DNA from 2 places in the Variovorax sp. GW822-FHT04A09 genome. Region 1 is predicted to be linked to the other one. Evidence: predicted binding sites of a transcription regulator. Region 1 holds the regulator's gene; the other holds the start of a gene.
What was found. The regulator sigma-54, encoded in region 1, starts transcription at its own class of promoters, with help from an activator protein. The targets are predictions, from matches to a motif close to TGGCANGNAANCTGCTTT.
Positions count from the first base shown of each region.

Region 1 (15,162 bases):
TGGGCATTGCAGGCCTGAAGCTGCAGTCCTAGGCGTCTGGCGGCGCCGCCCGGTTCGAGCCCCGCACCATGTCGAAGCGGAACAGCCGGCATTCGATGGGGCCGTTCCACATCGGCACGCGGCGCGACTCCTTCAGGCGCATCTGCTTGGGCAGCTTTAGGTCGGGCGTGAGCACCCAGGCGGTCCAGCCCGCGTAGTTTTTCTTCCAGTGGGTGGCGAGCTGCGGAAAGAAGTCGCCGCCGTCGCCGCCTTCACCGTCGCCCGGGGTCTGGGCGGCTTCGCGGGCGCCGAAGCGGGCCACGCCGCCGACCTCGATGCGCTCGCCGTACGGCGGGTTGAGCATGATCACGCCGCCCTCGGCCGGCGGCATGCGCTGCAGGGCGTCGCCGCCGCGGAACTCGATGGCGCCGGCCACGCCCGCGCGTTCGGCGTTGCGCTCGGCAAAGTCGACCATGCGGTGCGACACGTCGGAGCCGAAGACGGCGATGGCGCTCGCATGCTGCGCATTGGCCGCTTCATTCTTGATGGCGGCCCAGACATGCGCCTGGAACGGCAGCAGCTTCTCGAAGCCGAAGCGCCGCAGCGAGCCCGCCGCGATGCCGCTGGCGATCTGCGCGGCCTCGATGGCGATGGTGCCGCTGCCGCAGCAGGGGTCGTACAGCGGGGCCTTGGCGACCTCGCCGGTCTCGGGGTTCCACCAGCCGCTGGCGGCCAGCATGGCGGCGGCCAGGGTTTCCTTCAGCGGGGCATCGCCCTTGTCCTGGCGCCAGCCGCGCTTGAACAGCGGCTCGCCCGAGGTGTCGATGTACAGCGTGCAGCTGTCGGTGGTCAGGTGCGCAAAGATGCGGCAGTCGGGCCACTGGGTCTCGATGCTCGGGCGCACGCCGTTGGCCTTGGCGCGGAAGCGGTCGGCCACGGCGTCCTTGATGCGCAGAGTGGCGAAGTTCAGGCTCTGCAGCGGGCTGTGCTGGGCCGTGGTCTCGATCTTGAAGGTCTGCTTGGGCGTGAACCAGATCTCCCAGGCCACGCCGTTGGCGATGGCGTACAGGTCGTTCTCGTTGCGGTAGGGCCCATGGGCCAGTTCGACCAGCACGCGCTGCGCGAGCCGGCTGTGCAGATTGAGCTTGAGGCCGTCGCGCCAGTCGGCGCGCACGCGCACGCCGCCGCGCAGGGTGAGCAGGTCCTGCCCGGCACGGCCGGTCAGGGCATGCACCTCCTGGGCAAGGAATTCCTCGACGCCGGCGGCGCAAGGCAGGAAAAATGAGAGATCGTTCACGGAAAGTCGGCCATCGGGAAGCCCGCTAAGGGCCCCCATTGTCGCCGGGGCTGGGGCCTTCTCTATATAGTCGATTTGCCCATGACGCCCACCCCCGCCTCCGCGGCCCCCCCGGCAGACGCCCGCGACGGCGACCACCGCTTCGCGATCCAGTGCGAAGTGCTGCGCTTGTCGATCCGCCCGCTCGGGCCGGTGCTGCTGGTGCAGTACCTGCTCAACTGCGGCGTGGCGGCGCTCTTCGCCTGGCAGTTCTCGCCGGTGCGCGCGCTGGTGTGGCTGGCACTCGTCACCGGGGTCACGGTGATGCGCGGCTTCTTTCCTCAGCGCCTGCCCGAGCCCTTCACCCCCGCCACCCTGCGCGCCGCGCAGCGCCAGCACACGCTGCGCACGGCCATCTGGGAGCTGGCGCACGGCCTGGCGGGCGTGCTGCTGTTCAACCCCGAGCGGCCCGACCTGCAGCTGCTGCTGGGCCTGATCCTCATGGGCATGACGCTGTCGTCGGCGTTCTCGGTGTCGTTCTACACGCCGGCCACGCAGCTGGCCATCACGCTGCTGCTGGCGCCGGTGATCGTCACGGGCCTGTGGCTCGGGGCACCGGTGATGATGGCGGTCGCGGTGATCGGCATCGGCCTGACCGCGATGATGTGGAAGCTGGTGGCCGACCATTCGCGCCAGCTCGAGGAGAACATCGGCCTGCGCCTGAACGAGCGCACGCTGCGCGAACAGGCGCTGGCCGGGCTGCGCGCCTCCGAGCAGGCCCAGGCCGAGCGGCTGCGCTTCTTCTCGGCGGCCAACCACGACCTGCGCCAGCCGGTGATGGCCATCGGGCTGCAGGCCGAGGTGCTGCGCCAGCAGCTGCAGCACGGCACCGACAGCGCGGCGGTGCAGCACACGGTGGCCTCGCTCTCGCGCGCGCAGCAGGCGCTCGAGGGCCTGACCAACCAGCTGCTCGAGATCGGCCGCATCGAGGCGGCGGTCGATCCGCTGCGCCCGGCGGCGGTGGCGCTGGCGCCGCTGCTGAACGAGCTGGCGCGCCAGGCCGGCGAAGGCCGCGTCGCGGTGCGCTGCCCGGCCGAGGCGGTGGCCTGGACCGACGCGGTGGCGCTGCGCCGCGTGCTCTCCAACCTGCTGGACAACGCCCTCAAGTTCACGCCGCGCGGGCGCGTGCTGCTGGCCGTGCGGGCGCGCCGCCGGCCCGGCACCGACACCGGGCGCGCATGGCGCGTCGAGGTGCGCGACAGCGGCATCGGCATCGCGGCCGAATCGCAGACGCGCGTGTTCGACGACTTCGAGCAGGTCGGTAACGTGGAGCGCAACCTGCAGCACGGCCACGGGCTGGGGCTGGCGATCGTGCGGCGGCTGGCGGGGCAGCTGGGCATCGAGGTCGCGCTGCGCTCGGCGCCGGGCAAGGGCTCGGTCTTCAGCTTCGAGCTGCCGGCGGCCCGCCCCGGTGCGGCGGCCATGCCGGCCCCCGCGCCCTCCGTGGCGCTGGACGAGCCCGATGCCAATGCCGTGCTGCGCCCCGGCCTCGCCGTGCTGGTGGTCGAGGACAACATCGTGGTGGCTGACAGCCTCTCGGCGCTGCTGCGGCACTGGCACGTGGCGCCGCGCATCTACGCCAGCGCCGCCGAGGCGCTCGCGCTGGCCGACCTGGACGCGCTCGACGCGGCGCTGTGCGACATCCGCCTGCCCGGCGCGTTCAACGGCATCGCGCTGGCCGAGCGGCTGGCGCAGCGCAAGCCCGCGCTGACGATCGCGCTGATCTCGGCCGACATCACCGAAGCCACGCAGCAGCTGGCCGCCGCGCGCGGCTGGCATGCGCTGCGCAAGCCGGTGCAGCCGGATGCGCTGCGGCGCGTGCTGCTGCGGGCTCAGCAGCAGCAACAACCGCCGTCGTCGACGTAGCGCGCGGTGCTTCCCGGCGGGGGCCGGCCCCGCTGCGGTGTCATCGCTTCCGAGCTATGCTCCGCGCACAGGCCGCCGCCGCCCCTGCCCCGATGCCCGTCGAACCACTTTCCGCCCCTGCCGTTGGCGCCGCCGCCCTGCGCGAGCCCCGCTACGGGCGGGTCGCGATGGCCCTGCACTGGCTGCTCGCGGCGATGATCGTCGGCTCGCTCGGCGTCGGGCTCTACATGACGGGCCTGCCCTTCTCGCCGCAGCGCCTGAAGCTCTACAGCTGGCACAAGTGGGCCGGCATCACCATCCTCCTGCTGTCGGCGCTGCGGCTGCTGTGGCGTCTCACGCACCGCCCGCCGCCGCTGTCGGCACGGGTGCTGGCGGCCATGCCGACCTGGCAGCGGGCCGCCCACCGCATCAGCCATGCGCTGATGTACCTGCTGTTCTTCGCGGTCCCGCTGTTCGGCTGGGCCTACAGCTCGGGCATGGGCGTGCCGGTCGTGTGGTTCGGCCTGCTGCCGCTGCCCGACCTGGTCGCGGTCGACAAGGACTTCGCCGAGGCCGTGCTCAAGCCGCTGCACCAGCGCAGCGCCTTCCTGCTGGCCGGCGTCACGCTGCTGCACGTGGCGGCGGCGCTCAAGCACCACTGGATCGACCACGACGGTCTGTTGCAACGCATGTGGCCCGCGCCACGCAAGGAATCCGCCGGATGACGACCCGTCTTTTGTGGGGCGCCGCCGCCCTCTTCGGCCTCGCGCTGCACGCCGCGGCCGAGCCCATGCCGGCCACCACCGCCAAGCTGGTGCCCGAGAAGAGCCAGATCGCCTTCGTCAGCAAGCAGATGGGCGTGCCGGTGGAAGGCAGCTTCAAGCGCTTCGACGCGCAGGTCGCCTTCGACCCCAAGAAGCCCGAGGGCGGCTCGGTCGTGCTGCAGATCGACACCGCCAGCGCCGGCTTCGGCGTGCCCATGAGCGATGCCGAGCTGCCCAAGCCGACCTGGTTCGACACCGCGCACTTCCCGCAGGCCAGCTTCCGCTCGAGCGCCATCAAGGCGCTGGGCGAGGGCCGCTTCGAGATGGCCGGCAAGCTCACCATCAAGGGCGTCAGCAAGTACGTGACGGTGCCCGTGAGCATCGTGTCGTCGGGCGGCGCGTATTCGGTCGCCACGGGCACCCTCACGATCCAGCGGCTCGACTACAAGGTGGGCGACGGCGAATGGACCGACACCTCGGTGGTCGGCAACGAGGTGCAGGTGCGCTTCAAGCTGACGCTCGCGGGCCTCGGGCCGCTGTGACGACGATTTCATTTCCCATGCATCCTTCTTCCTTTGCCATGAACAAGCTCTTCTTCGCCGCGGCCCTGTGCGCGGGCGCGACCCTGCCCCTGGCCGCCACGGCCCAGGAATACACGGCGCCGCCGCTGGCCGCCAAGCCCGCGGGCGGGCCGGTCAAGAACGCCAGCTACGTGATCGACCCGACCCATACCTTCGTGATGTACGAGATGGGCCACTACGGCACCACCACCAACCGCGGCCGCTTCAGCACCAAGGACGGCTCGGTGAAGATCGACGGCACCGGTGCCAGCGGCAAGGTCGACATCACGATGGACATCAGCTCCATCAACACCGGCGTCGACCTGCTCAACCGCCACGTGCAGAGCAAGGACTTCTTCAACGTCGCCGAATTCCCCACCGGCCGCTTCGTGGCCGAGCGCATCGACTTCAGCGGCGACAAGGTGACCGACGTGCCCGGCACGCTCACGCTCATGGGCCAGACCAAGCCGGTGACGCTGAAGGCCGTGCGCTTCAACTGCTACCTGAACCCGCTGATCAACCGCCAGGTCTGTGGCGGCGACTTCGAGGCCACCGTGCAGCGCAGCGACTGGGGCATCACCTGGGGCCTGAACTTCGGCTTCGAGAACAAGGTGAAGCTGCTGGTGCAGGTCGAAGCCGTGAACGTGCAATGAACCCATTCCCCACCGGAGCCACCCCATGACCGACGCCCATCTCATGTCCCTGCTCGGCATTGCCGGCGCCATGGCCGTGGGCGCGATGAGCCCCGGCCCGAGCTTCGTGATGGTGGCGCGCACGGCCGTGGCCTCGCGCAGCGACGGGCTCGCGGCGGCGCTGGGCATGGGCGCCGGCGGGCTGGCGTTCTCCATCGCGGCGCTGGCCGGGCTGCAGGCGGCGTTCCTCGCGGTGCCGGGGCTGTACCTCGCGATCAAGGCCTTCGGCGGCGCGTACCTGATCTACCTGGGCTTTCGCATCTGGCGCGGCGCGCGCCAGCCGCTCGCGATCACGCCCGACACGGACGCCTCGCCCCGCAGCCAGGGCCGCAGCGGACGCACCTTCCTGCTCGGCCTGGCCACGCAGGTCAGCAACCCGAAGACGGCGGTGGTGTACGCGAGCATCTTCGCGGCCTTCCTGCCGCGCGAGGTGCCGCTGGTGCTGGCGCTCGCGGTGCCGGCCGTGATCTTCTGCATCGAGACGGGCTGGTACGCGATCGTCGCGCTGGCGCTGTCCTCGGCCGCGCCGCGCGCGGCCTACCTGCGCTACAAGACCTGGATCGACCGTGCGGCCGGCGGCGTGATGGGCCTGCTGGGCCTGCGGCTGGTGTGGTCGGCGGTGCGCGGCACCTGATCGATCAGGTTCGACCGGCGATGCCGGCTCCGGGCAATGCGCCCGGGGGAAGCCGCGTCTTTCTTCACGCGGTCTGGATTTCTTGAGGGGATGTGCGCGGCAGCCGGGTTGTTTTCAATCGGCAACGGCTATGGTCCCGCTTCCAGGTCCAGCTTCGTCATCAAGCCCATCGCATGCCATTCGTCCACCAACTCCTGATCGCCGCCGCTCTCACGGTTGTTGCAACACAGTCCTCTTCCGCGACGCTACGGGACGAAGATCTGAACCGGGCCCTGCAGGGCGTGTGGTGCAACTCCGATGACGGTGGAAAAACGTGCCATGGGTATGACGAATACGTCGACGGCACAAGCTCCTTTTGTGGGGCTTTTCCTGAAAGCAAGGAGCCCTACACCGCGGCAATGCGCTACAAGATTCAGGGCAATCGCATCTGCGCCGTGATCACTGCGAGCAGCAACCCGATCATTGGGCCCGGCTTTTCATTCTGCGATGAGATTCTTGAGATCGACGAACACTCCGTGCGCTCTTACATGGCCTGGTTCGATACGGTCGAGACGAGATTTCGTGTCCCGAAGTCTCAAATGACCTGCGCGACTCCCGAAAAGCCACCGCTCCCGCGTTGAGGCTCGCCGCCAGCGACCATCTGCGGCAGCGCCATGCTTGCAAAGCCTTTCGCGAAGCACCGCTGCGCTACAGCAAGCTCTCGGGCGTGAGCGGCGCCAGCAGCTCGAGCATGGTGCGGTCCCAGAAGCCCGAGTCGGGTTCTTCGTGCAGCACAGTGGTCTTGCCGCCTTCCTCGCTGACCCATTCGATGCGCCGCGAGCCGGTGGCGCCCGCATCGGCGCCTTCGGCAAAGCGCAGCCGGTAGGCGCCCTGCTGCTTGAGCACATCGAGCAGCTTCAGGGTCTGCTGCGCCATCTCGGGGCTGCGGATGAACAGGCCGATCTCGGTGTTGTGAATCTCGGAGCGCGGATCGAAATTCATCGAGCCGACGAAGAGGATGCGCTGGTCGATCACCGCCGACTTGGCGTGCAGCCGGCCCACCGACGTGCCGAACAGGCCGAGGCGCACGCTGCGCCGCGTGCGCGCGGAACTCAGCTCGTGCAGCTCGGCGCCCAGCGCCAGCATGTCGGCGCGGTAGCGGCGGTAGGCGGTGTGCACGAGCGGTTCGTCGGTGGCGGCGAGCGAGTTGGTGACCACGCTGATCTTCACGTTGCGTCCGCGGATCTCACGCATCACCTCCAGCCCCGACGCGCCCGGGATCAGGTAGGGCGAGACCAGCGTCACCTCGCTGCGCGCGCGGCGCATCTGCTCGACCACGTTGTAGCGCACGCTGTCCACGTCGAGCAGCGGCACGCCGCCATACGACGCGGTCTTGCCGATCACGCGGTCGGGTGAATCGGCATAAGCCTCGGCGGTGGTCCAGATCAGGCCGAGCTTGCCGGCGTCGAGGTCGTCGGCCACGGGGCTGTAGCCGAGCAGGTCGTTGGGCGCAGGCCTGGGCGGCGGCGGCGTGGTGTCGGGGCCGGTGGCGGCGTCGAAGCGGCGCTGCAGCTCTTCGCGCGGCAGGTCGGTGTGCACGACCGCGCCGATCGGGCGCACGTGCGGGCTGTTCCAGTACTGGTCGAACAGCACGCCCAGGCGCGGAATCAACGCGCCCGTGACGAAGGTGTCGAGGTCGATGAAGTTCGGGCCGGTGGTGCGGCGGAAGTACTGGTTGCCGATGTTGCGCCCGCCCGCCACCGCCATCGCGCCGTCGGCGATGAAGAGCTTGTTGTGCATGCGGCGGTTGACGCGGCTGAAGTCGAACAGCGACGCGGTGAAGCGCTTGAGCAGGCTGCCGCGCCCGGCCGGGAACGGGTTGAACAGGCGCAGCTCCACGTTCGGCGTGGCGGCCAGCCCGAGCAACAGCTCGTCTTCGCCGGACGTGTACAGGTCGTCCATCAACAGGCGCACGCGCACGCCGCGCTGGGCCGCATCGCGCAGGGTGCGCAGCAGGTAGCGGCCGGTCTCGTCGTTCTCGATCTGGTAGTACTGCACGTCGAGCGTGCGCTGCGCGCGGCGCGCCAGCTGCAGCCGCGTGTCGAAGGCGAAGTCGCCGCCGGGCATCAGGCGAAAGCCGCTGAGGTCGGGGTCGGGCTGCGAGGCCAACGCGATCTTGCCGAGCGCGGTGTCGGCCGAGACGGCGATGGCCTTGGTGGGCGGGCGCGGTGCGTCGTCGGGCAAGGTGGCACAGCCGGCGAACAGCGATGCAGCCACGAGGGCGAAGACCCAATGCCCCCAGCGCGACAGCAGGCGACGGGTCATCGTGGGCTTTCTACAGGGCTTTGCGCAGGTTGGCCGGTGCGATGCGCAAGGCTTCGCGGTACTTGGCGACGGTGCGGCGCGCGCACTCGATGCCCTGCTCCTTCAGCATCTCGGAGATCTGGCTGTCGGACAGCGGCTTCTTGATGCTCTCGGAACTCACGAACTGCTTGATCAGCGCGCGCACCGCGGTGCTCGACGCATTGCCACCGGTCTCGGTGCCCAGCGCCGAGCCGAAGAAGTACTTCAGCTCGACCGTGCCGAAGGGCGTGGCCATGTACTTGGCGGTGGTCACGCGCGAGATGGTCGACTCGTGCAGGCCGAGCTCGTCGGCGATCTCGCGCAGCACCAGCGGGCGCATGGCCAGCTCGCCGTGCACGAAGTAGCTCTTCTGGCGCTCGACGATGGCGTTGCTCACGCGCAGGATGGTGTCGAAGCGCTGCTGGATGTTCTTGATGAACCAGCGCGCCTCCTGCAGCCGCTGCGACAGCGCCTGGCTGCCCTCGCCCTTGTGCGACTTGAGCGCGCCGGCGTAGATGTCGTGCACGCGCAGGCGCGGCATGACTTCGGGGTTGAGCATGACGCGGAACTTCACGTTGGTGCCGCGCCCGGTCTTGGTGACGATCACATCGGGAATGACGATGTTGCGTTCGACGTCGACAAAGCGGCGGCCCGGCTTGGGCTCCAGGCGCGCAATGATCTGCAGCGCCGAGCGCACCAACTCTTCGTTGGTGCGCGTGAGCGTGGCCAGGCGCTTGAAGTCACGCCGCGCGAGCAGCTCCATCGGCTGCTTGCAGATCGCGATGGCGGTCTTGCGGATGAGCGCTTCGGCCTCGGTCTCGTCTTCGCTGGCGAGCGCCTTCAGCTGGATGCTCAGGCATTCGCCGAGGTCGCGCGCGCCGACGCCGGCCGGCTCCAGGCTCTGCAGCAGGCCCAGCGCCACCTGGAAGTGGTGCACGAGGTCGTCGAACTGGTCGTTGTCGTCGCCCGCCAGGCCCGAGGCCAGCGCGGGCAGCGAGTCTTCGAGGTAACCGTCGTCGTTGAGCGATTCGATCAAAAAGCGCAGCGCGGCGCAGTCGTTTTCATTGAGGCGCAGGCTCAGCGCCTGGCGATGCAGGAAGGACTGCAGCGACTCCTGGCTGCGCGCGAGTTCGGTGGCGTCGGCACGCTCGTCGTCGCCCAGGTTGTTCTGGCGTGCGGGCGCATCGCTGCCCCACTCGCTGTCGTCGGGCGCCATGTCGACGGTGCCGTCGCCTTCCCAGTCGGGCTCGCGCTCGGCGATCTCGGCGGCGGGGCCGTCGGTGTCGGGGGTCGAGGTGGTGGTGTCGCTGGACGTGGAGGACGTGCTGGCGGCGGACGGCGTGAACTCGGCCTCGCCCTCGCCCGCGTCGTCGCGCGGCACCGGCGCGTCGGCCGTGTCCAGCCCGAACTCCTCGCGCGCCGCTTCTTCCGCGGTGCGCTCGAGGAACGGGTTCTCGTCCAGCATCTGCTCCACCTCCTGGCTCAGTTCGAGCGTGGAGAGCTGGAGCAGGCGAATGGACTGCTGCAGCTGTGGCGTCAAGGCCAGATGCTGCGAGACGCGAAGGGACAGCCCTTGCTTCATGGAGACCCGACCCTCCCTTACATGCGGAAGTGCTCGCCCAGGTACACCCTGCGTACCTCGGCGTTGTCGACGATCTCCGAGGGTGTGCCTTGTGCCAGCACGTGCCCGTCGCTGATGATGAACGCGTGATCGCAGATGCCCAGCGTCTCACGCACGTTGTGGTCGGTGATGAGCACGCCGATGCCGCGCTCTTTCAGGAAACTGATGATCCGCTGGATCTCGATCACCGCGATCGGGTCGATGCCGGCGAAGGGCTCGTCCAGCAGAATGAAGCGCGGCTGCGTGGCCAGCGCGCGTGCAATTTCAACGCGGCGGCGCTCGCCGCCCGACAGCGCAAGCGCGGGCGAATCGCGCAGGTGGTCCACGCGCAGGTCGGCCAGCAGGTCGGCCAGGCGCTCTTCGGTGTGCTGCTTGGTCAGCGGCATCATGCGGCCGTTGGCGTCGGGCTCGCGCTGCAGCTCGAGCACGGCGCGCACGTTTTCCTCGACCGTGAGCTTGCGGAAGATCGAGGCCTCCTGCGGCAGGTAGCTCAGGCCCATGCGCGCGCGGCGGTGGATGGGCATGTGGGCGATGGGCTCGCCGTCGATGGTGATCTCGCCGGCGTCGGCGCGCACCAGCCCGACGATCATGTAGAACGAGGTGGTCTTGCCCGCGCCGTTGGGGCCGAGCAGTCCGACGACCTCGCCCTTTTGCACATCGAGCGAGACGTCTTTCACGACCGTGCGGCTGCCGTAGCTCTTCTTGAGGCCGCGCGCCACGAGGCGGCTGCCCGGAATGCCGTCGGCGGTCTGGGTTCCTGCGGTTTCGATCACTTGCGCCCTTCCCCTTCGGTGCCGCCCAGCGTGGTGCTCGGGCGCAGCCCGGCGCCGGGCGCGGGGGTGGGTGCCGGGGCCGCAGGCTTCTTGCCGCCGGCCGCGGGTGCGGAGCCGGGCGCCGCCGGGGCCGGCGTGGCCTTCGGCGTGAGGATGGCCTTCACGCGGCCGCCACCGCCCGCCGAGACGCCGGCGTTCGGCGGCACGAGGGAACCGTTGACGGTGTAGGTGTCGTTGCTCTGGTCGTAGACGATCAGCGCGCCGCTGCTCTCGTCGTTGGCCGTGGCGCCGATCAGCCGGCGCATGACGGCGCGGCGGATGAACTTGACGTTGTCGGCGCGGCTGTCGTACTCGATGACTTCGGACTCGCCCTCGATCCACTCGTCGCCGGCGTTGCGCTTCTGCTTGTAATAGGCCAGCTTGCCGGGCGCGGCCGTGACCACGCCGTACTGGTAGCCCTCGGCGTCCTGGCGCACGTCCAGCCGCGCGCCGCGGATGATGATCGTGCCCTTCGTGACCAGCACGTTGCCGGTGAACACGCTGGTCTGTTTCAGGTCGTCGTAGCGCATCGAGTCGGACTCGATGTTCATCGGCTTGGTGCGGTCGGCGGTTTCGGCCAGGACGCCCGAGGCGGCACCGGCCAGCAACAGCGCACCGAAAGCCAGGCGGCCGAGGCGACGAAGGGTGGGGAATGTGGGGATGGAGGGCAATGTCATAAAGGCACGAAACTTGCTCTGAAACATTGTATGCGTGGGATGGCAATTGCCCACCGCCGCCAATGAAAAAGCCCGCCGAAGCGGGCCTTGCATTCGACCAAGAAAGCAGGTCGTCGGATCGGTCAGCCCTTCTTGGCTTCGCCGATGAGGAAGGTCGCGACCTGCAGCACCTTGGACATGCTGCCGGCGGTTTCGCCGTCGACATACCAGCGGCCCGCCACGGCCAGGGCCGGCACGCCGGCGACCTTGTAGGCCTCGGTCTGCTGCGCCGCGCGGCGGGCCTTGCTGGCCACGCCGAAGGACGCAAAGGTTTCCTTGAACTTGGCGCCGTCGAGGCCGGCACGCTCGGCCCAGGCCTGGATGTTGGCGTCGCCGTTCAGGTTCTGGCGCTGCGCGTGGATGGCGGCGAAGACCTTCGGGTGGTATTCCTCCAGCTTGCCCATGGCTTCGAGCGTGAAGTACAGGCGCTGCTTGGCTTCGACGTCGTTGCCCACGAAGGGCACCGGGATGCGGCGGAAGGCCACTTCCTTCGGGGCCGCCTTGACCCAGGCTTCGAGCGAGGGCTCGAAGTCGTTGCAATGCGGGCAGTTGTACGAGAAGAACTCGACCACCTCGACCTTGCCGGCGGGTGCATCGACGGGCACGCGTTTGTCGAGCACGAGGAAATCGGTGCCGGCCTTGGGGGCGCGCTGCGCGTGTGCCGGAACGGCAGCCAGCGAAAGCAGCCCGATCGAAGTGGCGGCCAGCGAAAAGTCACGACGTTTCATGGAAAAGGTTCTCCTGTGGGTACCGCAGTACAGAGCCGGCGCGCCGCCGGGAGTTCCCCTTGGGCGGCGCGACCGAGGCGCTGGAATTGACAAACGAGTGCGGCGGATGCCGCGCGGGCGAGAGCTTAAAGGCTGTTCAAGAAAGGCGCTGACGGGTCAGCGCTGCACGCGCACCAGCGCCGATTCGAGACCGCCGCCGTCGAGCCGTTCCTTGAGCCGGTCGGCGTCGTCCTTCTTGTTGAACGGGCCCGCGCGCACGCGGTAGACCGTGCGACCGGCCTGCTCGCGCTCGGTGACCTTGGCCTCGACGCCCATGAGCGACAGCTTGGCGCGTTGCGCCTCGGCGTCGTCGGTGGTGCGGAAGGCGCCGGCCTGCACGAAGTACATGAAGGGATCGGCACCCGACGACGACGGCGCGGCGGCCGTGTGGCTCGGCGCGGCGGACGCGGTGGTCGTGCTGCCGCCTGCGCGGGCGCGGGCCAGGTCGCCCAGCGGATCGTTCGACGGCGGCAGGGCGTTGGCTTCGGCCGGCACCGGCGCGGGGCGTGCCGGCTTGGGCGCCACCACGACGGGGGCCGGGGCGGTGACCGGCGCGGTGGCGACGGGCGGCGTGCCGGGGGCCACGGTGGCGGGCGCGCCGGTGATCGGGTTCACCGGGCCGGTGGCCGTGGCGGCCGGCGGCGTGGCGGCCGGCTTGGGCGCGCCGGCCTTGCCGGCCAGCGGCGCGTTCGGGTCCCAGTCGCGGTTCTTGCGGGCTTCGGCTTCGTCCTGCTCGGCACCGCCGCGTTGCGTCTTGTTGACGAACGGGATCGGCACCTTGGTGACGTAGACCGCGATGCCCAGGGCGACGCCCAGACCGAGCACCAGGCCGATGATCAGCCCGATGACGATGTTGCCGCGTTGTCTGCTTGTCTTCTTCATGTTCAGAGGGTGATTCACATCTTGCTCGGCGCACTGACGCCGAGGATCGCGAGGCCATTGTGCAGCACCTGCGCGGCCGCTGCGACGAGTGCGAGACGCGCCAGCTTGACCGGCTCGTCGTCCACCAGGATGCGCTCGGCATCGTAGTAGCTGTGGTAGCTGGCCGCGAGTTCGCGCAGGTAGAAAGTCACGTCGTGCGGGGCGAAATCCTTCGCTGCCGCCGTCAGCATGGCCGGGTACTTGGCCAGCAGCAGCATCAGCGCCTGGGCCGCCGGACTGTCCAGCGGCGACAGGTCGACCGCCTTGAGCGCGGCCACGTCGCCGCCCCAGGCCGCGAGCACCGAGCAGATGCGCGCGTGGGCGTACTGCACGTAGTACACGGGGTTGTCGTTGTTCTTGGTGACCGCCAGGTCGACGTCGAAGGTGTATTCGGTGTCGGGCTTGCGGCTGAGCAGGAAGAAGCGCACGGCATCGGTGCTGGTCCACTCGATCAGGTCGCGCAGCGTGACGTAGCTGCCGGCGCGCTTGCTGATCTTGACCTCTTCGCCGCCCTTCATGACGCGCACCATGGTGTGCAGCACGTAGTCGGGGTAGCCCTCGGGAATGCCTTCGCCCGCGGCCTGCAGGCCGGCGCGCACGCGCGCGATCGTGCCGTGGTGGTCGGTGCCCTGGATGTTCACGACCTTGTGGAAACCGCGCTCCCACTTGGCGATGTGATACGCCACATCGGGCACGAAGTACGTGTACGTGCCGTCCTTCTTCTTCATCACGCGGTCTTTGTCGTCGCCGTAGTCGGTCGACTTCAGCCACAGCGCGCCGTCCTGCTCGTAGGTCTTGCCGGCGGCCACGAGCTTGGCCACGGCGGCTTCGACGCGGCCGCTGGTGTAGAGGCTGGACTCGAGGTAGTAGTTGTCGAAACGCACGCGGAAGGCCTGCAGATCGAGGTCCTGCTCGCGGCGCAGGTAGGCCACGGCGAACTCGCGGATGCTGTCCAGGTCGTCGATGTCCCCGCTGGCGGTGTACTCGCGGTCGTCCGACTTGACGGTCTTCTTCGCCTTGAAGTCCTCGGCGATGTCGGCGATGTAGTCGCCGTTGTAGGCCGGGGCCTTTTCGCCGCTGGGCCACTCGGGGTCGCCGGGCTTGAAGCCCTTGGCGCGCAGCTGCGTGCTGTTGGCCAGCGTCTGGATCTGCACGCCGGCGTCGTTGTAATAGAACTCGCGCCACACGCTCTGACCCTGCGAGGCCTGCAGGTTGCAGATGGCGTCGCCCAGCGCGGCCTGGCGGCCGTGGCCGACGTGCAGCGGACCGGTCGGGTTGGCCGACACGAACTCGACCAGCACCTTTTCGCCGGTGGCGGGCTGCTGGCCGAAGCCTTCGCCGGCGGCCAGCACCTCGCGCACGATCTGCTGCTTGGCGGCAGCCTTCAGGCGGATGTTGAGGAAGCCGGGGCCGGCGATCTCGATGGCCTCGACCCATTGGCCGAAAGCGGGGGTGGCGAGCAGCGCAGCGCTCAGTTCCTCGGCCAGTTCGCGAGGCTTGCGCCCCAGCGGCTTGGCGAGCTGCATGGCAGCGGTGCTGGCGAAATCGCCGTGCGCCGCCACCTTGGGCGACTCGAACGCGGCTTTGGCACCGGCGCCGGGAGAGAGGGTTTCGAGCGTGTTCGCGAGCGCCGCGAGCAGCTCCTGTTTGACCAATAGCATCTGTGAATTTTACCGGGGGCAAACCCGGACCCAGTTAACGATCGTCATCCGATGGGCGATGTCGCCCGTTAGGATGGTCGGCCCCGAGGCGGGGCGTCTGTCACAACCCAACCTTGCAAGGACATATCCACCATGAAGAAGCTCCTTTCCCTGGTCGCCTCCACCGTCGCGCTCGGCGCCTGCCTGTCGTTCAGCGCCTACGCGCAGGACAAGGCTCCCGCCCCGGTCGTGGCCCCCGCTGCCGCCGCCGCCGCCCCTGCGGCAGCCCCTGCCGCTGCGGCCGCACCCGCCGGTGGCGCCAGCTGCGATGCCAAGGCCATCGACAAGAACGGCAAGCCCCTGGCCGGCGCTGCCAAGAACAGCTTCATGAAGAAGTGCACCAAGGCCGCCGCCGCTCCCGCCTGCGCCGCCAAGGCGGTCGACAAGAACGGCAAGGCCCTGGCTGGCGCCGCCAAGAACAGCTTCATGAAGAAGTGCGAAGCCGACGCGGCCAAGGCCTGATCCGGCGCGGCGCCGCCCTGCGGCGCTGACA
Region 1 is NZ_JBXAMV010000005.1:104,452-119,613, forward strand. It holds gene AC1RLW_RS23885 (DMT family transporter) at 1-32, shown strand, start outside; gene AC1RLW_RS23890 (THUMP domain-containing class I SAM-dependent RNA methyltransferase) at 29-1,276, opposite strand; gene AC1RLW_RS23895 (sensor histidine kinase) at 1,358-3,181, shown strand; gene AC1RLW_RS23900 (cytochrome b) at 3,274-3,885, shown strand; gene AC1RLW_RS23905 (YceI family protein) at 3,882-4,466, shown strand; gene AC1RLW_RS23910 (YceI family protein) at 4,505-5,137, shown strand; gene AC1RLW_RS23915 (LysE family translocator) at 5,163-5,810, shown strand; gene AC1RLW_RS23920 (hypothetical protein) at 5,984-6,430, shown strand; gene AC1RLW_RS23925 (phospholipase D family protein) at 6,498-8,114, opposite strand; gene rpoN (RNA polymerase factor sigma-54) at 8,125-9,714, opposite strand; gene lptB (LPS export ABC transporter ATP-binding protein) at 9,732-10,526, opposite strand; gene lptA (lipopolysaccharide transport periplasmic protein LptA) at 10,523-11,242, opposite strand; gene AC1RLW_RS23945 (thiol:disulfide interchange protein DsbA/DsbL) at 11,365-12,009, opposite strand; gene AC1RLW_RS23950 (SPOR domain-containing protein) at 12,166-12,930, opposite strand; gene argS (arginine--tRNA ligase) at 12,945-14,630, opposite strand; gene AC1RLW_RS23960 (hypothetical protein) at 14,763-15,131, shown strand.

Region 2 (15,162 bases), 210 kb from region 1:
GCTGCCGGCGATGGGCATGATCATCGCGATCTACGCGCTGACCATCATTTCGAGCATGGCGGGCGAGCACTTCAAGCTGCGCGACGTGCTGGTGCTGGCGACCATCCTGGCAGCCGGCAGCTATGTGGCCTTCATCTGGGCGCTCAAGCTGCAGATCCAGGTCTGGCCCACGTTCATTTCGGGTTGAGGAGCACACCGCCATGGAACTGTTCCACAACCTGGCGACCGGCTTCGGCGTCGCCTTCACTTTCACCAACCTGCTGTACTGCCTGGTCGGCTGCATCCTGGGCACGCTGATCGGCGTGCTGCCAGGCATCGGCCCGGTCGCGACCATCGCGATGCTGCTGCCCGCCACCTACGCGCTGCCGCCCGTGTCGGCGCTGATCATGCTGGCCGGCATCTACTACGGCGCCCAGTACGGCGGCTCGACCACCGCCATCCTGGTGAACCTGCCCGGGGAGTCGTCCTCGGTGGTCACCTGCATCGACGGCTACCAGATGGCAAGGCAGGGCCGCGCAGGCCCTGCGCTGGCCGCGGCCGGCCTGGGCTCGTTCTTCGCGGGCTGCGTCGGCACGTTGATTCTTGCGGCCTTCGCGCCGCCGCTGACCGAGCTGGCCTTCAAGTTCGGCCCGGCCGAGTACTTCTCGCTGATGGTGCTGGGCCTGATTGGCGCGGTGGTGCTGGCCTCGGGTTCGCTGCTCAAGGCGGTGGCGATGATCGTGCTGGGCCTGCTGCTGGGCATCGTGGGCACCGACGTGAATTCGGGCGTCGCGCGCTTCAGCTTCGACATTCCCGAGCTCACCGACGGCATCGGCTTCGTGGTGATCGCCATGGGCGTGTTCGGCTACGGCGAAATCATCGGCAACCTCTCGCAGCCCGACGACGAGCGCGAGGTGTTCACGCACAAGGTCAAGGGCCTGTGGCCCACCAAGGACGACTTCAAGCGCATGACACCCGCCGTGCTGCGCGGCACGGCGCTGGGCTCGGCCCTGGGCATCCTGCCCGGCGGCGGCGCGCTGCTGGCGGCCTTTGCGGCCTACGCGCTGGAGAAGAAGATCAAGATGCGCCCGGGCGAAGTGCCCTTCGGCAAGGGCAACATCCGCGGCGTGGCGGCTCCCGAGTCGGCCAACAACGCCGGCGCGCAGACCTCCTTCATTCCGCTCTTGACGCTGGGCATTCCGCCCAACGCGGTGATGGCGCTGATGGTGGGCGCGATGACGATCCACAACATCCAGCCGGGCCCGCAGGTCATGACCAGCAACCCGGAACTCTTCTGGGGCCTGATCGCCTCGATGTGGATCGGCAACGCGATGCTGATCATCCTGAACCTGCCGCTGATCGGCATGTGGATCAAGCTGCTGACGGTGCCCTACAAGTTCCTGTTCCCCGCCATCGTGCTGTTCTGCGCGATCGGCGTGTACTCGACCAACAACAACACCTTCGACGTGTGGATGGTGGCGATCTTCGGCTTCATCGGCTACCTGTTCCTGAAGCTGCGCACCGAGCCGGCCCCGCTGTTGCTGGGCTTCATCCTCGGGCCGATGATGGAAGAGAACCTGCGGCGCGCGCTGCTCCTGTCGCGCGGTGCGTGGAGCGTGTTCGTCACGCGGCCGCTGTCGGCGGGCCTGCTGATCGCCGCGGCGCTGCTGCTGGCCATCGTGCTGCTGCCGGCGATCAAGGCGAAACGCGAAGAGGCGTTTGTCGAGGACTGACCTCGGTGCCCTCAAAGAAAAGCCCCTGGCCGGACGCCAGGGGCTTTTTTATTTCAGGAACGCGTCGTAAGCCGTCTTCAGGATCAGCGCACTCACCACCACGATGAACACGATCCGCACGAAGCCCGCCCCATGCTTCAGCGCCACGCGCGTACCGACCAGGCTGCCGGCCACGTTGGCCACGGCCATCACCAGCCCGTAGTGCCACCAGACGTGCCCCTTGGCGGCCAGCAGGATCAGCGCGGCGGCGTTGGTCAGCGTGTTGATGACCTTGGCCGAGGCCGAGGCGTTGAGGAAGTCGTAGCCCATCCAGCGCACGAACAGGAACACCAGGAAGCTGCCCGTGCCCGGCCCGAAGAAGCCGTCGTAGAAACCGATGGTCAGGCCGATGGTGCTGGCCGCCAGCGTCTCGGCGCGGCCGCTGAAGCGCGGTGCGTGCAGCCGGCCCATGTCCTTGCGTGCCAGCGTGTAGACCAGCACGCCCAGCAGGATGACCGGCAGCGCCCGGCGCAGGAAGTCGCCCGGGAAGACCGTGACGGTCCAGGCGCCGAGCATCGAGCCGCCGAAACCCAGCAGCGCGGCCGGCCACATCGCGCTCCAGCGCATCTGCACCCGCTGGCTGAACTGGGCCGCCGAGGCCGCCGTGCCCCAGATGGACGCGCTCTTGTTGGTGCCCAGCAGCGTGGCCGGCGGCGCGCCCGGAAACACCGCAAAAAGGGCCGGCACCAGAATCAACCCGCCGCCGCCCACGATCGCATCGATAAAACCCGCGAGCAGTGAGGCGCCCGTGACCACCAGCATTTCCATGCGGGCGATTGTCTCACCGGAATCGCTATCGAAACGATAGCTGTGGTGGCCGGTACCGGCTGGCCAAGAGGCCTGTTTGGCTTGGAGGAAAGGGCCTGCATTCGCGCTGCGAACAGGCAAAAAAAAGCGCCGACCAGCGGCGCTTTTCAAATATCAGACAGGCATCTCGTACGGAGCCTTTGAAGAATGTTCTTGTTGATCGATCGGAAGCTTGTCTCCTCGGACCCTCGGCAGTACGAGCAGGGCCCGTCGCGAGTGCGCAGATTGTGCAAGCGCGCACCCGCCCGGTGCATTAGGAATTACCCGCTTCGTGTTACTTCGACCCTCCGGTTGGGAAACCAAAGTGTTTCAGTCAGTTAACAAGATGGCATGACTCGTGCACACAGGCCTCTTGTCCACCACTCCAAGAAGAAACGGTCATGGCCCTGCTGGCACCCCAAGCCTCCCTGAACGCGGCCGACACCGCCTGGATGATGACCTCGACCGCGCTGGTGCTGCTGATGACGCTGCCCGGCATCGCGCTCTTCTATGCCGGCATGGTGCGGCGCAAGAACGTGCTGGCCACCATGGCCGGGGTGGTGGCGATCGCCGCGGTGGTCTCGCTGACCTGGTTCGCGCTCGGCTACTCGCTGGCCTTCACGCCCGGCTGGCCCTGGCTGGGCAAGCTCTCGCGCATCGGCTTCTCGGGCTTCGAGTACCTGAAGGAGGCCGGCCAGGTGGCCGTGAGCCACGTGGCGCCGAACGTGCCGGAGTCGGTCTACGCCATGTTCCAGCTGAGCTTCGCGATCATCACCACCGCGCTGGTGCTCGGCGCCTTTGTCGAGCGCATGCGCTTCTCGGCGCTGCTGTGGTTCGCGCTGCTGTGGAGCCTGCTCGTGTACGCACCGGTCGCGCACTGGGTGTGGGAGCCGGGCGGCTGGCTCGCGCAGATGGGCGCGCTCGACTTCGCGGGCGGCTCGGTGGTGCACGTCAACGCGGGCATCGCGGGGCTGGTGTGCGCCTATGCGCTCGGGCCGCGCCGGGGCTACGGGCGCGAGGCCTTCGAGCCCTACAGCCTGGCGCTCACCATGACCGGCGCGGGCCTGCTGTGGGTGGGCTGGTTCGGCTTCAATGCCGGCTCGGCGGTGGCGGCCGACGGGCGCGCGGGCCTGGCGATGCTGGTGACGCACATCGCGGCGGCGGCCGGCGCCATGAGCTGGATGGTCGGCGAATGGATCGTGCGCCGCAGCCCCTCGCTGCTGGGCCTGTGCTCCGGCCTCGTGGCCGGGCTGGTGGCGATCACGCCGGCGGCCGGCTTCGTCACGCCGCTGTCGGCGCTGGCCATCGGCGCCATCGCCGGGCTGGCCTGCTACTGGGGCGCCACGGGCCTGAAGCACCTGCTCGGTGCGGACGACTCGCTCGACGTGTTCGGCGTGCACGGCATCGGCGGCATCGTGGGCGCGCTGCTCACGGGCGTGTTCGCCGACCCGCGCATCTCGGGCGCGACGGGCAATGTGCTGACACAGGCGATCGCGGTCGGCAGTGTGGCGATTTACAGCGCGGCGGGCACGGCGATCGTCTTGTTCCTCGTGCATGTGCTGGTCGGATTGCGCGTCGACCCCGAGAGCGAACTCGTGGGCCTCGATCTTGCTCAACACAAGGAACACCTGGGAGCCTGATTAAAAGACGGAGACCCGCCATGCCATCCATGTCCGAAAGCGAACGCATCGCGCTTGCAGCACGCCTTCACGTGGCACTGCGGCGAAAGCACGGACGCGTGACCGACACCGAATGGATGGCCACCAATGCCGAGTACGCCGCCGAGATCGTGCGCATGACGCGCCAGCACGCCGCCGAAACGAAGGACGACGAACTCGACCAGCTCGCCACGCGGCTGGAGCAGGCCATGGAGCCGCTGGCCCGCGCCGCGCGCTTGGCGGCGCGCCAGCCCGACGGCCTGCCGCCCACACCGTCGCCGCGCTACGTCGGCGGCCTGCGCTGACGGCGCCTCAGTTCGCGGCCAGTGCCGCCTTGCGGATCGACGCCAGCGTGCTCGCGGGCGTGATCGCCTCCGGGTCCAGCAGGCAATGCAGGATCGCCGGCTTGCCGCTGGCACGCGCACGCGCGAGTGCGGGGCCGAACTCTTCCGTCGTGGTCACGCGTTCGCCGTGGCCGCCGAACACCTCGGCGTAGCCGCGGAAGTCGGGGTTCTTCAGCTGCGTGGCGCTGATGCGGCCGGGGTAGTGCTTTTCCTGGTGCATGCGGATCGTGCCGTACATGCCGTTGTCCAGCAGCACCACGAGGATCGGCAGACCGTACTGCACGGCAGTGGCGAACTCCTGGCCGTGCATCATGAAATCGCCGTCGCCCGCGAACACGACCACCTCGCGTTCGGGCCACAGCCGCTTGGCACCGACGCCGGCGGGCAGGCCGTAGCCCATCGAGCCGCTGGTCGGCGCAAGCTGGCTCGCGAACGCGCGGAACGGCCAGAAGCGATGCACCCAGGTCGCGAAGTTGCCCGCGCCGTTGCAGAAGATGGTGTCGGCCGGCAGCACCTCGCGCAGGTGCTGCATGACCTCGCCCATCTGCAGCGGGCCGGGAATGCGGACTGCGGCCGGGTCGCTCCAGCGCAGAAAGTCTTCGCGCGCGGTCTTCGTCTCGGCCTGCCACACGGGCTGTGACGCCGGACGCAACGCGGACACCGCTTCGGCGAACGCCTGCGGCGTGGCGTGAATGCCCTGTGTCGGGCGATAGAGCTTGCCGAGCTCGTCGGCATCGGCGTGCACGTGCACCAGCGCCTGCTTCGGCTGCGGGATCGCGAACAGCTCATAGCCCTGCGACGGCACTTCCGACAGACGCCCGCCCACCAGCAGCACGAGGTCCGCATCGCGGATGCGCGCCAGCATGCGCGGGTTGGCGCCGAGCCCCAGGTCGCCCGCATAGCAGGGGTGCTCGGCGGACATCAGCATCTGGCGGCGGAACGAGCAGTACACGGGCAGCGAATACGCCTCGGCGAACTGCGCGAACTGCTGCGTCGCGGCTTCCGACCAGCGGCTGCCACCCAGGATGACGACCGGCCGCTGCGCCTGCGACAGGCGCTGCTGCAGCTCGGCGATCTGCGCCGCGCCCGGATGCGTTTCGGTGACGGCATACGGCAGCGCATCGGCCACCACGGCGGCTTCGGTCAGCATGTCTTCGGGCAGTGCGATCACCACCGGACCGGGCCGGCCCGAGGTCGCGACATGGAAAGCGCGCGACACCAGCTCGGGCACGCGCGCCGGGTCGTCGATCTGCACGACCCACTTGGCCATCGTGCCGAAGACCGCGCCGTAGTCCAGCTCCTGGAAGGCCTCGCGGCCCATCGCGTCGCGCGCGACCTGGCCGACGAACAGCAGCAGCGGCGTCGAGTCCTGGTGCGCGATGTGCACGCCCGCCGCCGCGTTGGTGGCGCCAGGGCCGCGCGTGACGAAGCAGATGCCGGGCTGTCCCGTGAGCTTGCCCTGCGCCTCGGCCATCATCGTCGCGCCGCCTTCCTGCCGGCACACCGTCACGTCGATCGATGCGTCGTGCAGCGCGTCGAGCACGGCCAGGAAGCTTTCGCCGGGCACGCAGAAAAGCTGCCGGACGCCGTGGGTGATGAGCTGGTCGACCAGGATCTGGCCGCCGGTGCGGGAGGAAGTCATGAGGGTTCCAGTGGAATGAAGAGGAGAGATCAGGAGAGCGCGGCGCAGGCGGCGGCGATGCGCGCGCACGCCTCTTCGAGTTGCGCCATCGACGTCGCATACGAGATGCGGAAATACGGTGCGAGCCCGAAGACGCTGCCCGGCACCACCGCCACCTCGAAATCCTGCAGCAGGTAGCGGCAGAAGTCGCTGTCGGTCTGCAGCAGCGCGCCGCTGCGGGTGCGCTTGCCGAGCACGCCGGCGCAGCTTGCGAAGGTGTAGAAGGCGCCCTCGGGCACGCGGCAATGCAGGCCTGGCGTGCGGTTGAGCGCGGCCACGACAAAGTCGCGGCGCTGTTGAAAGGATGCGCAGCGCTCGGCCACGATGCCCTGCGGGCCGGTGAGCGCCTCGATCGCGGCGGCCTGGCTCACCGATGAGGGGCACGAGGTCGACTGGCTCTGCACCACGGCCATTGCGGCGATCAGCGGGCGCGGTCCCGCGCCGTAGCCGACGCGCCAGCCGGTCATCGCATAGGCCTTCGACACGCCGTTCACCGTGAGCGTGCGTTCGCGCAAGCGCGGCTCCACCGCCACCGGCGTTGCGAACGCGAGGCCGTCGTAGAGGATGTGCTCGTAGATGTCGTCCGCCAGCACCCAGACGTGGGGGTGGTCGAGCAGCAGGTCGGTGATCGGCTTCAGTTGCGCCGCGCTGTAGGCCGCGCCGCTCGGGTTCGACGGCGAGTTGAGAAACAGCCAGCGCGTGCGCGGCGTGATGGCCGCCTGCAGTTGTGCCGCGGTCAGCCGAAAGCCGTTCTCCTCGCCGCACGCCACCGACACCGGCACGCCGCCGCAGATCTGCACGATGTCCGCGTAAGACGTCCAGTACGGCGCGGGCAGGATCACTTCGTCGCCCGGGTTCAGGCTCGCCATCAGCGCGTTGAAGATCACCTGCTTGGCGCCCGCGCTCACGCTGATCTCGTCGAGCGCGAAGTCCAGCGCGTTGTCGCGCTTGAACTTCAGCTGCACCGCCGCCTTCATCGCCGGGCTGCCGTCGAGCACCGTGTAGCGCGTGTCGCCACGCGCAATGGCCTGCGAGGCTGCATGCCGGATGTTCTCGGGCGTGTCGAAGTCGGGCTCGCCCGCGCCCAGCACGATCACCGGGCGGCCGGCGCGTTTGAGCGCCTGCGCGTGGTCGGTGATGCGCAGGATCTCCGAGACCTGGATGGCGCGCACGCGTTGCGCCGGCGAGAACACGGCGGCGTCTGTCACTTGGCGTAGGCCTCCAGCGGCTTGTCGTTGGGCTCGAGCACGAGCTGCTTGAGCGCGGGGCTCATCGGCAGGTTGAGGCTGGTGTTCTTCGGCGGGATCGCGGCCACGAACCACTTGGTGTAGATCTTCTCGAGCTCGCCGCTCTTCATGAGCTTGCGCAGCGAGTCGTCCACCGCGGCCTTGAAGGCCGGGTCGTCCTTGCGGAACAGCAGCGCGATCGGCTCGGAGCCCAGCGCCTCGCCGGTGATGCGGTAGGCCGTCGGGTTCTTCGAGTTCGCGATGATGCCGGCGAGCAGGTTGTCGTCGAGCACGAAGGCATCGGCGCGGCCCGACTCCATGAGCAGGAAGCTCTCCAGGTGGTCCTTGCCGAGCATCGTGTTGTACGAGACGTTCTGCGCGCGCTCGCGCTTGCGCAGCAGCTGCACGGCGGTGGTGCCGGTCGACGCCGACACGTTGCGGCCCGCGAGCTGGTCGAGCGTGGTGATGCCCGAGTCGACCTTGGTGGCCATGCGCACTTCGCTCACGTACGTGGTGAGCGCGAAGGCCACCTGCTGCTGGCGCGCGGTGTTGTTGGTGGTGGGGCCGCAGCCGATGTCCAGCGTGCCGTTCTGCACCAGCGGGATGGTGTTCTGCGCGGTCACGGCCATGTACTCGAGCTTGGCGTTGGGCGTGATGTCCTTCAGCACGCGCTCGCAGAGCTCGACGTGGTAGCCCACGTACTTCTCGCCCGCGCCCAGCATGTAGGCCATGGGCGGCGAGGCTTCGCGCACGCCGAGCACGACCTTGCCGCTGGTCTTGATCTTGTCGAGCGTGCCGCCGGTGGGTGCCTGCTGCGCGGTGGCGGTGGTGCCGAAGGCCAGCGCGAGCAGCGCGGCGGTGGCGAGGGTCTTCAGTTGCATCTTCATCTTCGTTGTCTCCTGGTGGTTTTTCTGGGGGGATAGGTGCGGCCGCTGCCTGGCCGCTGCGGCGAAATGCCGCGCAGCAGGCACCACGGGCCGGGGTTGTTCAGTCGCCGATATCGAAGGTCACGCCCTGCGCAAGGGGAAGTGCCGTCGAGTAGTTGATGGTGTTGGTCGCGCGGCGCATGTAGGCCTTCCAGCTGTCCGAGCCCGCTTCGCGTCCGCCGCCGGTTTCCTTCTCGCCACCGAAGGCGCCGCCGATCTCGGCACCGCTCGGTCCGATGTTGACGTTGGCGATGCCGCAGTCCGAACCCGCGCTGGACATGAAGCGCTCGGCCTCGCGCACGTTGAGCGTGAAGATCGACGACGACAGGCCCGCGCCCACCGCGTTGTGCCATTCGATGGCTTCGTCGAGCGAGCTGTAGCGCACCACATAGAGGATGGGCGCGAAGGTCTCGCGCAGCACGGGGCCGGCGTGCGACTTCAGCTCCACCAGCGCGGGGCGCACATAGAACGCGTCCTGCGTGCCGATGCCCTCGACGCGCTGGCCGCCGTGCACCGTGGCGCCGGTCTCGCGGCTTTCGTTCAGGGCCTTCTGCATGCCGTCGAAGGCCGCGCGGTCGATCAGCGGACCGACCAGCGTGCCGGCCTCGCGCGGGTCGCCCACCTGCACGTTGCCGTAGACCTTCACGAGCTTGGGCACCAGCTGGTCGTACACGCTCTCGTGCACGAACAGGCGCCGCAGCGTGGTGCAGCGCTGGCCCGCCGTGCCCATGGCCGCGAAGGCGATGCCGCGCAGCGTGAGGTCCAGGTCGGCCGAGGGCGTGACGATGGCGGCGTTGTTGCCGCCCAGTTCGAGGATGGCGCGGGCGAAGCGCGCCGCCAGTTTCGGCCCGACCTGCCGGCCCATGGCCGTGGAGCCGGTGGCCGAGAGGATGGGTACGCGGGGGTCGTCGACCAGCACCTCGCCGATGTCGCGCCGGCCCAGCAGCAGGCCGAGCAGGCCTTCGGGCGCGTCGCCGAAGCGTTCGATGGCGCGCTGCGCGATGGCGTGCACGGCCAGCGCGGTGAGCGGTGTTTTTTCCGAAGGCTTCCACACCACCGGGTCGCCGCACACCAGCGCGAGCGCCGCGTTCCACGACCACACGGCCACGGGAAAGTTGAAGGCCGAGATCACGCCGCACACGCCCAGCGGATGCCAAGTTTCCATCATCCGGTGCTCGGCGCGCTCGGTGGCCAGCGTGAGGCCGTAGAGCTGGCGCGAGAGGCCGACGGCGAAGTCGCAGATGTCGATCATTTCCTGCACCTCGCCCGCGCCCTCGGACGGGATCTTGCCGGCCTCCAGCGTGACGAGGCGGCCCAGGTCGCGCTTGGCGGCACGCAGCTCTTCGCCCAGCAGGCGCACCAGCTCGCCGCGGCGCGGTGCCGGCACCAGGCGCCAGGCCTTGAAGGCCTCGTGCGCACGGCCGATGGCGCCGGTGGCTTCCACGGCCGTGGTCTGCGGCACCTGCGCGATCACCTCGCCGCTGACCGGCGAGCGCACCGTGAGCTCGCCGCGGGTGTGGGCGGTGCGGGGCACGCCCAGGCGATGCAACAGTTGTTCGACCTCGGCGGGAAGGGACACGGGGGTCTGGGCTTCTGGCATGGACGCTCCAGGGAGAAGGAAGGACAGAAGAAGAAATGCGACAGCAGGAACGGGCCAATATGTGCGAAACCCGCGCCCTTGCCTAGCGAAAAATTGGAAGGACTTGGTGCGTTTTGCGAATGAACTTCGTGGTGACACCTTCGTTCGACGCACGATAAGCGCCTGCCCGCACAATGCGCGCGTGCCCCGAAAACCGCCCGATCCCTCGCCGCCCCCACCCTATTGGCTCTACCTGCTGGAATGCGAAGGCGGCGTGTACTACGCGGGCATCGCGCTCGACGTGGAGCAGCGCTTCTTCCAGCATGTCTTCGGGCTGGGCGCCAAGTTCACGCGCGCGCGTCCGCCGCAGCGCGTGCTGGCGGCACGCCAGTATCCCAACAAGGGCGCCGCGTTGCGGGCGGAGATCGCGCTCAAGGCGCTGCCTCGCGCACGCAAGCTGGCGTTCTTCGACAGTTAGCCACCCGCCGCAGGCGACCTGCGCAGCATCACCGGCAGGCACAGCAGATAGCGCACGGCGCCGGCCAGCCCTGCGCCGTGGGCTGGAGGAGCAGGCGGCACCGCCCGATGCGGAAATCCGGCAGCAGGCACTCGATGCCGCTGCGGCCTCGCGCCCGCTCTTGGCCGAGGCCTTCGCCAGCTACCGCAAGGCCGGCCCCGATGCGATGTTCGAGGTCGGCGTGGACCTCATGCTCGAAGGCGCGAAGGCGCGCCTGGCGGCTGACACCAAGAGCCGCGCCAAGCCGCGCCGCTGAGGCCGGCTCAGCGGTTGCGGTTGTCTTCCAGAATCCAGCCCGCCGCCTTCTCCGCCATCATCAGCGTCGGGCTGTTGGTGTTGCCACTCGTGATGGTGGGCATCGCGCCCGCATCGACCACGCGCAGGCCGTGCACGCCGCGCACGCGCAGGCGCGCATCGAGCACCGCCATCGGGTCGCCGTCGGCGCCCATCTTGGTGGTGCCGACCGGGTGGAAGATGGTGGTGGCGATGTCGCCGGCCAGCCGCGCGAGGTCTTCGTCGGTCTGGTACTGCACGCCGGGCTTCCACTCCTGCGGCTTGTACTTCGCGAGCGCGGGCTGCTGCGCGATGCGGCGCGTCACGCGCAGCGAATCGGCGGCGACCTTGCGGTCTTCCTCGGTGCTCAGGTAGTTCGGCGCGATGGCGGGCGCGTCTTCGAAACGCGCGCTCTTGATGCGCACCGAGCCCCGGCTCGTCGGGTTCAGGTTGCACACGCTCGCGGTGAAGGCCGGGAAGCTGTGCAGCGGCTCGCCGAAGGCATCGAGCGACAGCGGCTGCACGTGGTACTGGATGTTGGGCCACGCGCGGTCGGGCGAGCTGCGCGTGAAGGCGCCGAGCTGCGACGGCGCCATGCTCATCGGGCCGCTGCGTTTCAACAGGTATTCGAGGCCGATCTTCGCCTTGCCGACCAGCGACGAGGCCAGCACGTTGAGCGTGGGCGCGCCCTCGATCTTGTAGACCGCGCGGATCTGCAGGTGGTCCTGCAGGTTGGCGCCGACGCCGGGTGCGTCCAGCGCCACCTCGATGCCGTGCTGGCGCAGCAGCTCGGCCGGGCCGACGCCCGACAGCTGCAGGATCTGCGGCGAGCCGATGGCGCCCGCGCTCAGGATCACTTCGCACTCGGCGTGCGCGGTGGTCATCTCGGTGCCGTCCCACACCTGCGCGCCGGTGCAGCGCTTCGTGCCGTCGGGCAGCGTCTCGAACAGCAGGCGCGACACCTGCGCGCCGGTCCACAGCTCGAAGTTGGGGCGGCCGTAGCACGTGGGCCGCAGGAAGGCCTTGGCGGTGTTCCAGCGCCAGCCGTTCTTCTGGTTGACCTGGAAGTAGCCCACGCCTTCGTTGCTGCCGCGGTTGAAGTCGGCGGTGTGCGGCACGCCGGCCTGCACGGCCGCGTCGGCAAACGCATCGAGGATGTCCCAGCGCAGCCGCTGCTTCTCGACGCGCCATTCGCCGCCCGCGCCGTGCATCTCGTCGGCGCCGAGGTAGAAGTCTTCGTGCTTGCGAAAGGCCGGCAGCACGTTCTCCCAGCGCCAGCCTTCGTCGCCCGTGAGCTCAGCCCAGTGCTCGTAGTCGCGCGACTGGCCGCGCATGTAGATCATGCCGTTGATGCTGGAGCAGCCGCCCAGCGTCTTGCCGCGCGGATAGCGCAGCGTGCGGCCGTTGAGGCCCGCGTCGGGCTCGGTGTTGTAGAGCCAGTCGGTGCGCGGGTTGCCGATGCAATACAGGTAGCCCACCGGAATGTGGATCCAGTGGTAATCGTCCTTGCGGCCGGCCTCGATGAGCAGCACACGTTTGGTCTTGTCGGCGCTCAGGCGGTTGGCGATGAGCGAGCCGGCGGTGCCGGCGCCGATGATGATGTAGTCGAAGGTGGTGTCGCTCATGGCGGCTGGCTTTTTGTCTCTCGTTGTTCTTCGGATGGAAGCAGCGCCGCGCGTGCGGCGCCCCCTTTTTACTTCGCTGTCGGCATCACGAACTCTGCGCCCTTGCCGATGCTTTCGGGCCAGCGCTGCATGATCGACTTCTGCTTCGTGTAGAAGCGCACGCCCTCTTCGCCATACGCGTGCATGTCGCCGAACAGGCTCTTCTTCCAGCCGCCGAAGCCGTGCCAGGCCATCGGCACCGGGATCGGCACGTTGATGCCGACCATGCCGACCTGGATGCGGCGGCCGAACTCGCGCGCCACGTTGCCGTCGCGGGTGAAGCAGCTCACGCCGTTGCCGAACTCGTGCGCGTTGATGAGGTCCACCGCTTCCTTGAAGGTCGCGACGCGCAGGCAGCCCAGCACGGGGCCGAAGATCTCTTCCTTGTAGATGCGCATCTCGGGCGTGACGTGGTCGAACAGCGTGCCGCCCATCCAGAAGCCGTCGCCGCAGCCTTCGCCCGCGGCGTTGCCGTCGAACTGGCGGCCGTCGACCAGCAGCTTCGCGCCTTCCTTCTCGCCCTGCGCGATGTAGCCGGTGATGCGCTCGTGCGCGGCGCGCGTGACGATCGGGCCCATCTCGGCCGCGAGGTTCTCGCCATTGAGCACCTTCAGCGTCTTCGTGCGCTCGATGAGCTTGGGCAGCAGCCGGTCGGCCACGTCGCCCACCAGCACCGCGACGCTGATCGCCATGCAGCGCTCGCCGGCCGAGCCGTAGCCGGCGCCGATGAGGGCGTCGACGGCCTGGTCGATGTCGGCGTCGGGCATGACGACCATGTGGTTCTTCGCACCGCCCAGCGCCTGCACGCGCTTGCCGTGGCGTGCGCCGGTTTCGTAGATGTAGTTGGCGATGGGCGTGGAGCCCACGAAGCTGATCGCCTTGACGTCGGGGTGCTCCAGCAGCGCGTCGACCGCGGCCTTGTCGCCCTGCACCACGTTGAACACGCCGTCGGGCAGACCGGCCTTCTTGAGCAGCTCGGCCATCAGCAGCGACGGGCTCGGGTCGGTCGGGCTGGGCTTGAGCACAAAGGTGTTGCCCGCGGCAATGGCCACCGGGAACATCCACATCGGCACCATCACCGGGAAGTTGAAGGGCGTGATGCCGGCCACAACGCCCAGCGGCTGGCGCAGCGTCCAGTTGTCGATGCCGGTGCTCACCTGGTCGGTGAAGTCGCCCTTGAGCAGCTGCGGAATGCCGCAGGCGAACTCGACGATGTCGATGCCGCGGCTGACCTCGCCCTGCGCGTCGGTGAAGACCTTGCCGTGCTCGGCGGTGATGAGGTGGGCGAGCTCGTCCTTGTGCTGGTTGAGCAGCTCGAGGAACTTGAACATCACGCGCGCCCGGCGGATCGGCGGTGTGTCGGCCCAGGCCGGGAACGCGGCCTGCGCGGCGGCCACGGCGGCCCCCACCTGGGCGGCGTCGGCCAGGCCGACCTTGCCGGTGACGGCACCGGTGGCGGGGTTGGTCACGTCCTGCGTGCGGCCGGAGGTGTTGGCGGCGGGGGCGCCGGCGATGTGGTGATCGATATTTCGGGTGCTGATGGACATGTGCGGGTCTCCTGAAGGCAATTTGGCCCAATCCACGAAGAGAAAGCCAATGAATTCGCGTCGATGGCGCTATAAATCAGTCTTATATGACTACGTCATCGATGGACCTCCAGATTCTGCGCGCCTTCATCCTGGCGGCGCGCGAGGGCAACGTCTCGCGCGCCGCCGAAAAGCTGCACCTGACGCAGCCCGCGGTGAGCCTGCAGCTCAAGCGTTTCGCGGAAGAAACCGGGCTGGTGCTGTTCACCCGCACGCCTCACGGGCTGGCGCTCACGGCCGACGGCGCGGCCATGCTGCCGCAGGCCGAGCGCGTGCTGGCGGCCGTGGGCGACCTGCAGCAGGCCGCGCGCAACCTGCAGGTCACGGTGCGCGGGGCGCTGCGCATCGGCACCATCCTCGACCCGGAGTTCACGCGGCTGGGCGTGTTCCTGCGCGAGCTGGTCGAGGCCGCGCCGCAGATCGAGACCGAGTTGCGCCACGGCATGAGCGGCAGCGTGCTGGCGCAGGTGCTGCGCGGCGAGCTCGACGTGGGCTTTCACCTCGACCCGGGCGATGAACCCGACGACGCCGCGCCGGCGCCGCTGGCGGTGCGCACCCTCACCCGCTTCAGCTACCGCGTGGTCGCGCCGGCCGGCTGGGGCCCGCAGGTGCTGGGGCGCGACTGGAAGGCGCTGGCCGCCCTGCCCTGGCTCGCGACGCCGCCCGAGTCGGCGCACCACCGTTTGCTGGAACGCGTGTTCGGCCCGCTCGGCCTGGCGCCCCGGCGCGTGGCGCTGGTCGACCAGGAGGCCTCGATGCTCGACCTGCTGAAGTCGGGCGTGGGCCTGAGCCTGGTGCGCGACTCGATCGCCATCCGCGAAAGCCAGGCCCACGGCCTCGTGCTGGCCGACCGCGTGCGGCTGGATTGCGCGCTGCGTTTCGTCTCGCTGGCCGCGCGGCGCGACGAGCCCGTGATCGCCAGCGCCTGGGATGCGCTGGCCCGGGCCTGGAGCTGAAGATTGGCTGAAAAAAACGGCGTCTGGCCCTACGCAAACGAAGGGCCAGACGCACACAAGCCCCGGATGCACGCGGTTACGATGCGCGCTCTCGCTTGGACCTTTGTTTACGTTTTGTCCCGCACCTTTGCCCATGTCGCCCACCCCGTCGCCCGCTGACGCCCCCGCCACCGACGACGCCTTCGCGCCGCCGCGCGCGCAGACGCAGGACGTGG
Region 2 is NZ_JBXAMV010000005.1:314,033-329,194, forward strand. It holds gene AC1RLW_RS24800 (tripartite tricarboxylate transporter TctB family protein) at 1-187, shown strand, start outside; gene AC1RLW_RS24805 (tripartite tricarboxylate transporter permease) at 201-1,712, shown strand; gene AC1RLW_RS24810 (sulfite exporter TauE/SafE family protein) at 1,761-2,519, opposite strand; gene AC1RLW_RS24815 (ammonium transporter) at 2,939-4,177, shown strand; gene AC1RLW_RS24820 (hypothetical protein) at 4,198-4,500, shown strand; gene AC1RLW_RS24825 (thiamine pyrophosphate-binding protein) at 4,508-6,181, opposite strand; gene AC1RLW_RS24830 (pyridoxal phosphate-dependent aminotransferase) at 6,211-7,428, opposite strand; gene AC1RLW_RS24835 (amino acid ABC transporter substrate-binding protein) at 7,425-8,333, opposite strand; gene amaB (L-piperidine-6-carboxylate dehydrogenase) at 8,434-9,972, opposite strand; gene AC1RLW_RS24845 (GIY-YIG nuclease family protein) at 10,154-10,429, shown strand; gene AC1RLW_RS24850 (hypothetical protein) at 10,590-10,724, shown strand; gene AC1RLW_RS24855 (GMC family oxidoreductase) at 10,732-12,366, opposite strand; gene AC1RLW_RS24860 (CoA-acylating methylmalonate-semialdehyde dehydrogenase) at 12,435-13,952, opposite strand; gene AC1RLW_RS24865 (LysR family transcriptional regulator) at 14,039-14,947, shown strand; gene AC1RLW_RS24870 (MlaE family ABC transporter permease) at 15,081-15,162, shown strand, end outside.
Region 2: the regulator sigma-54 is predicted to act here: its motif matches at 2,885-2,902, upstream of AC1RLW_RS24815 (ammonium transporter).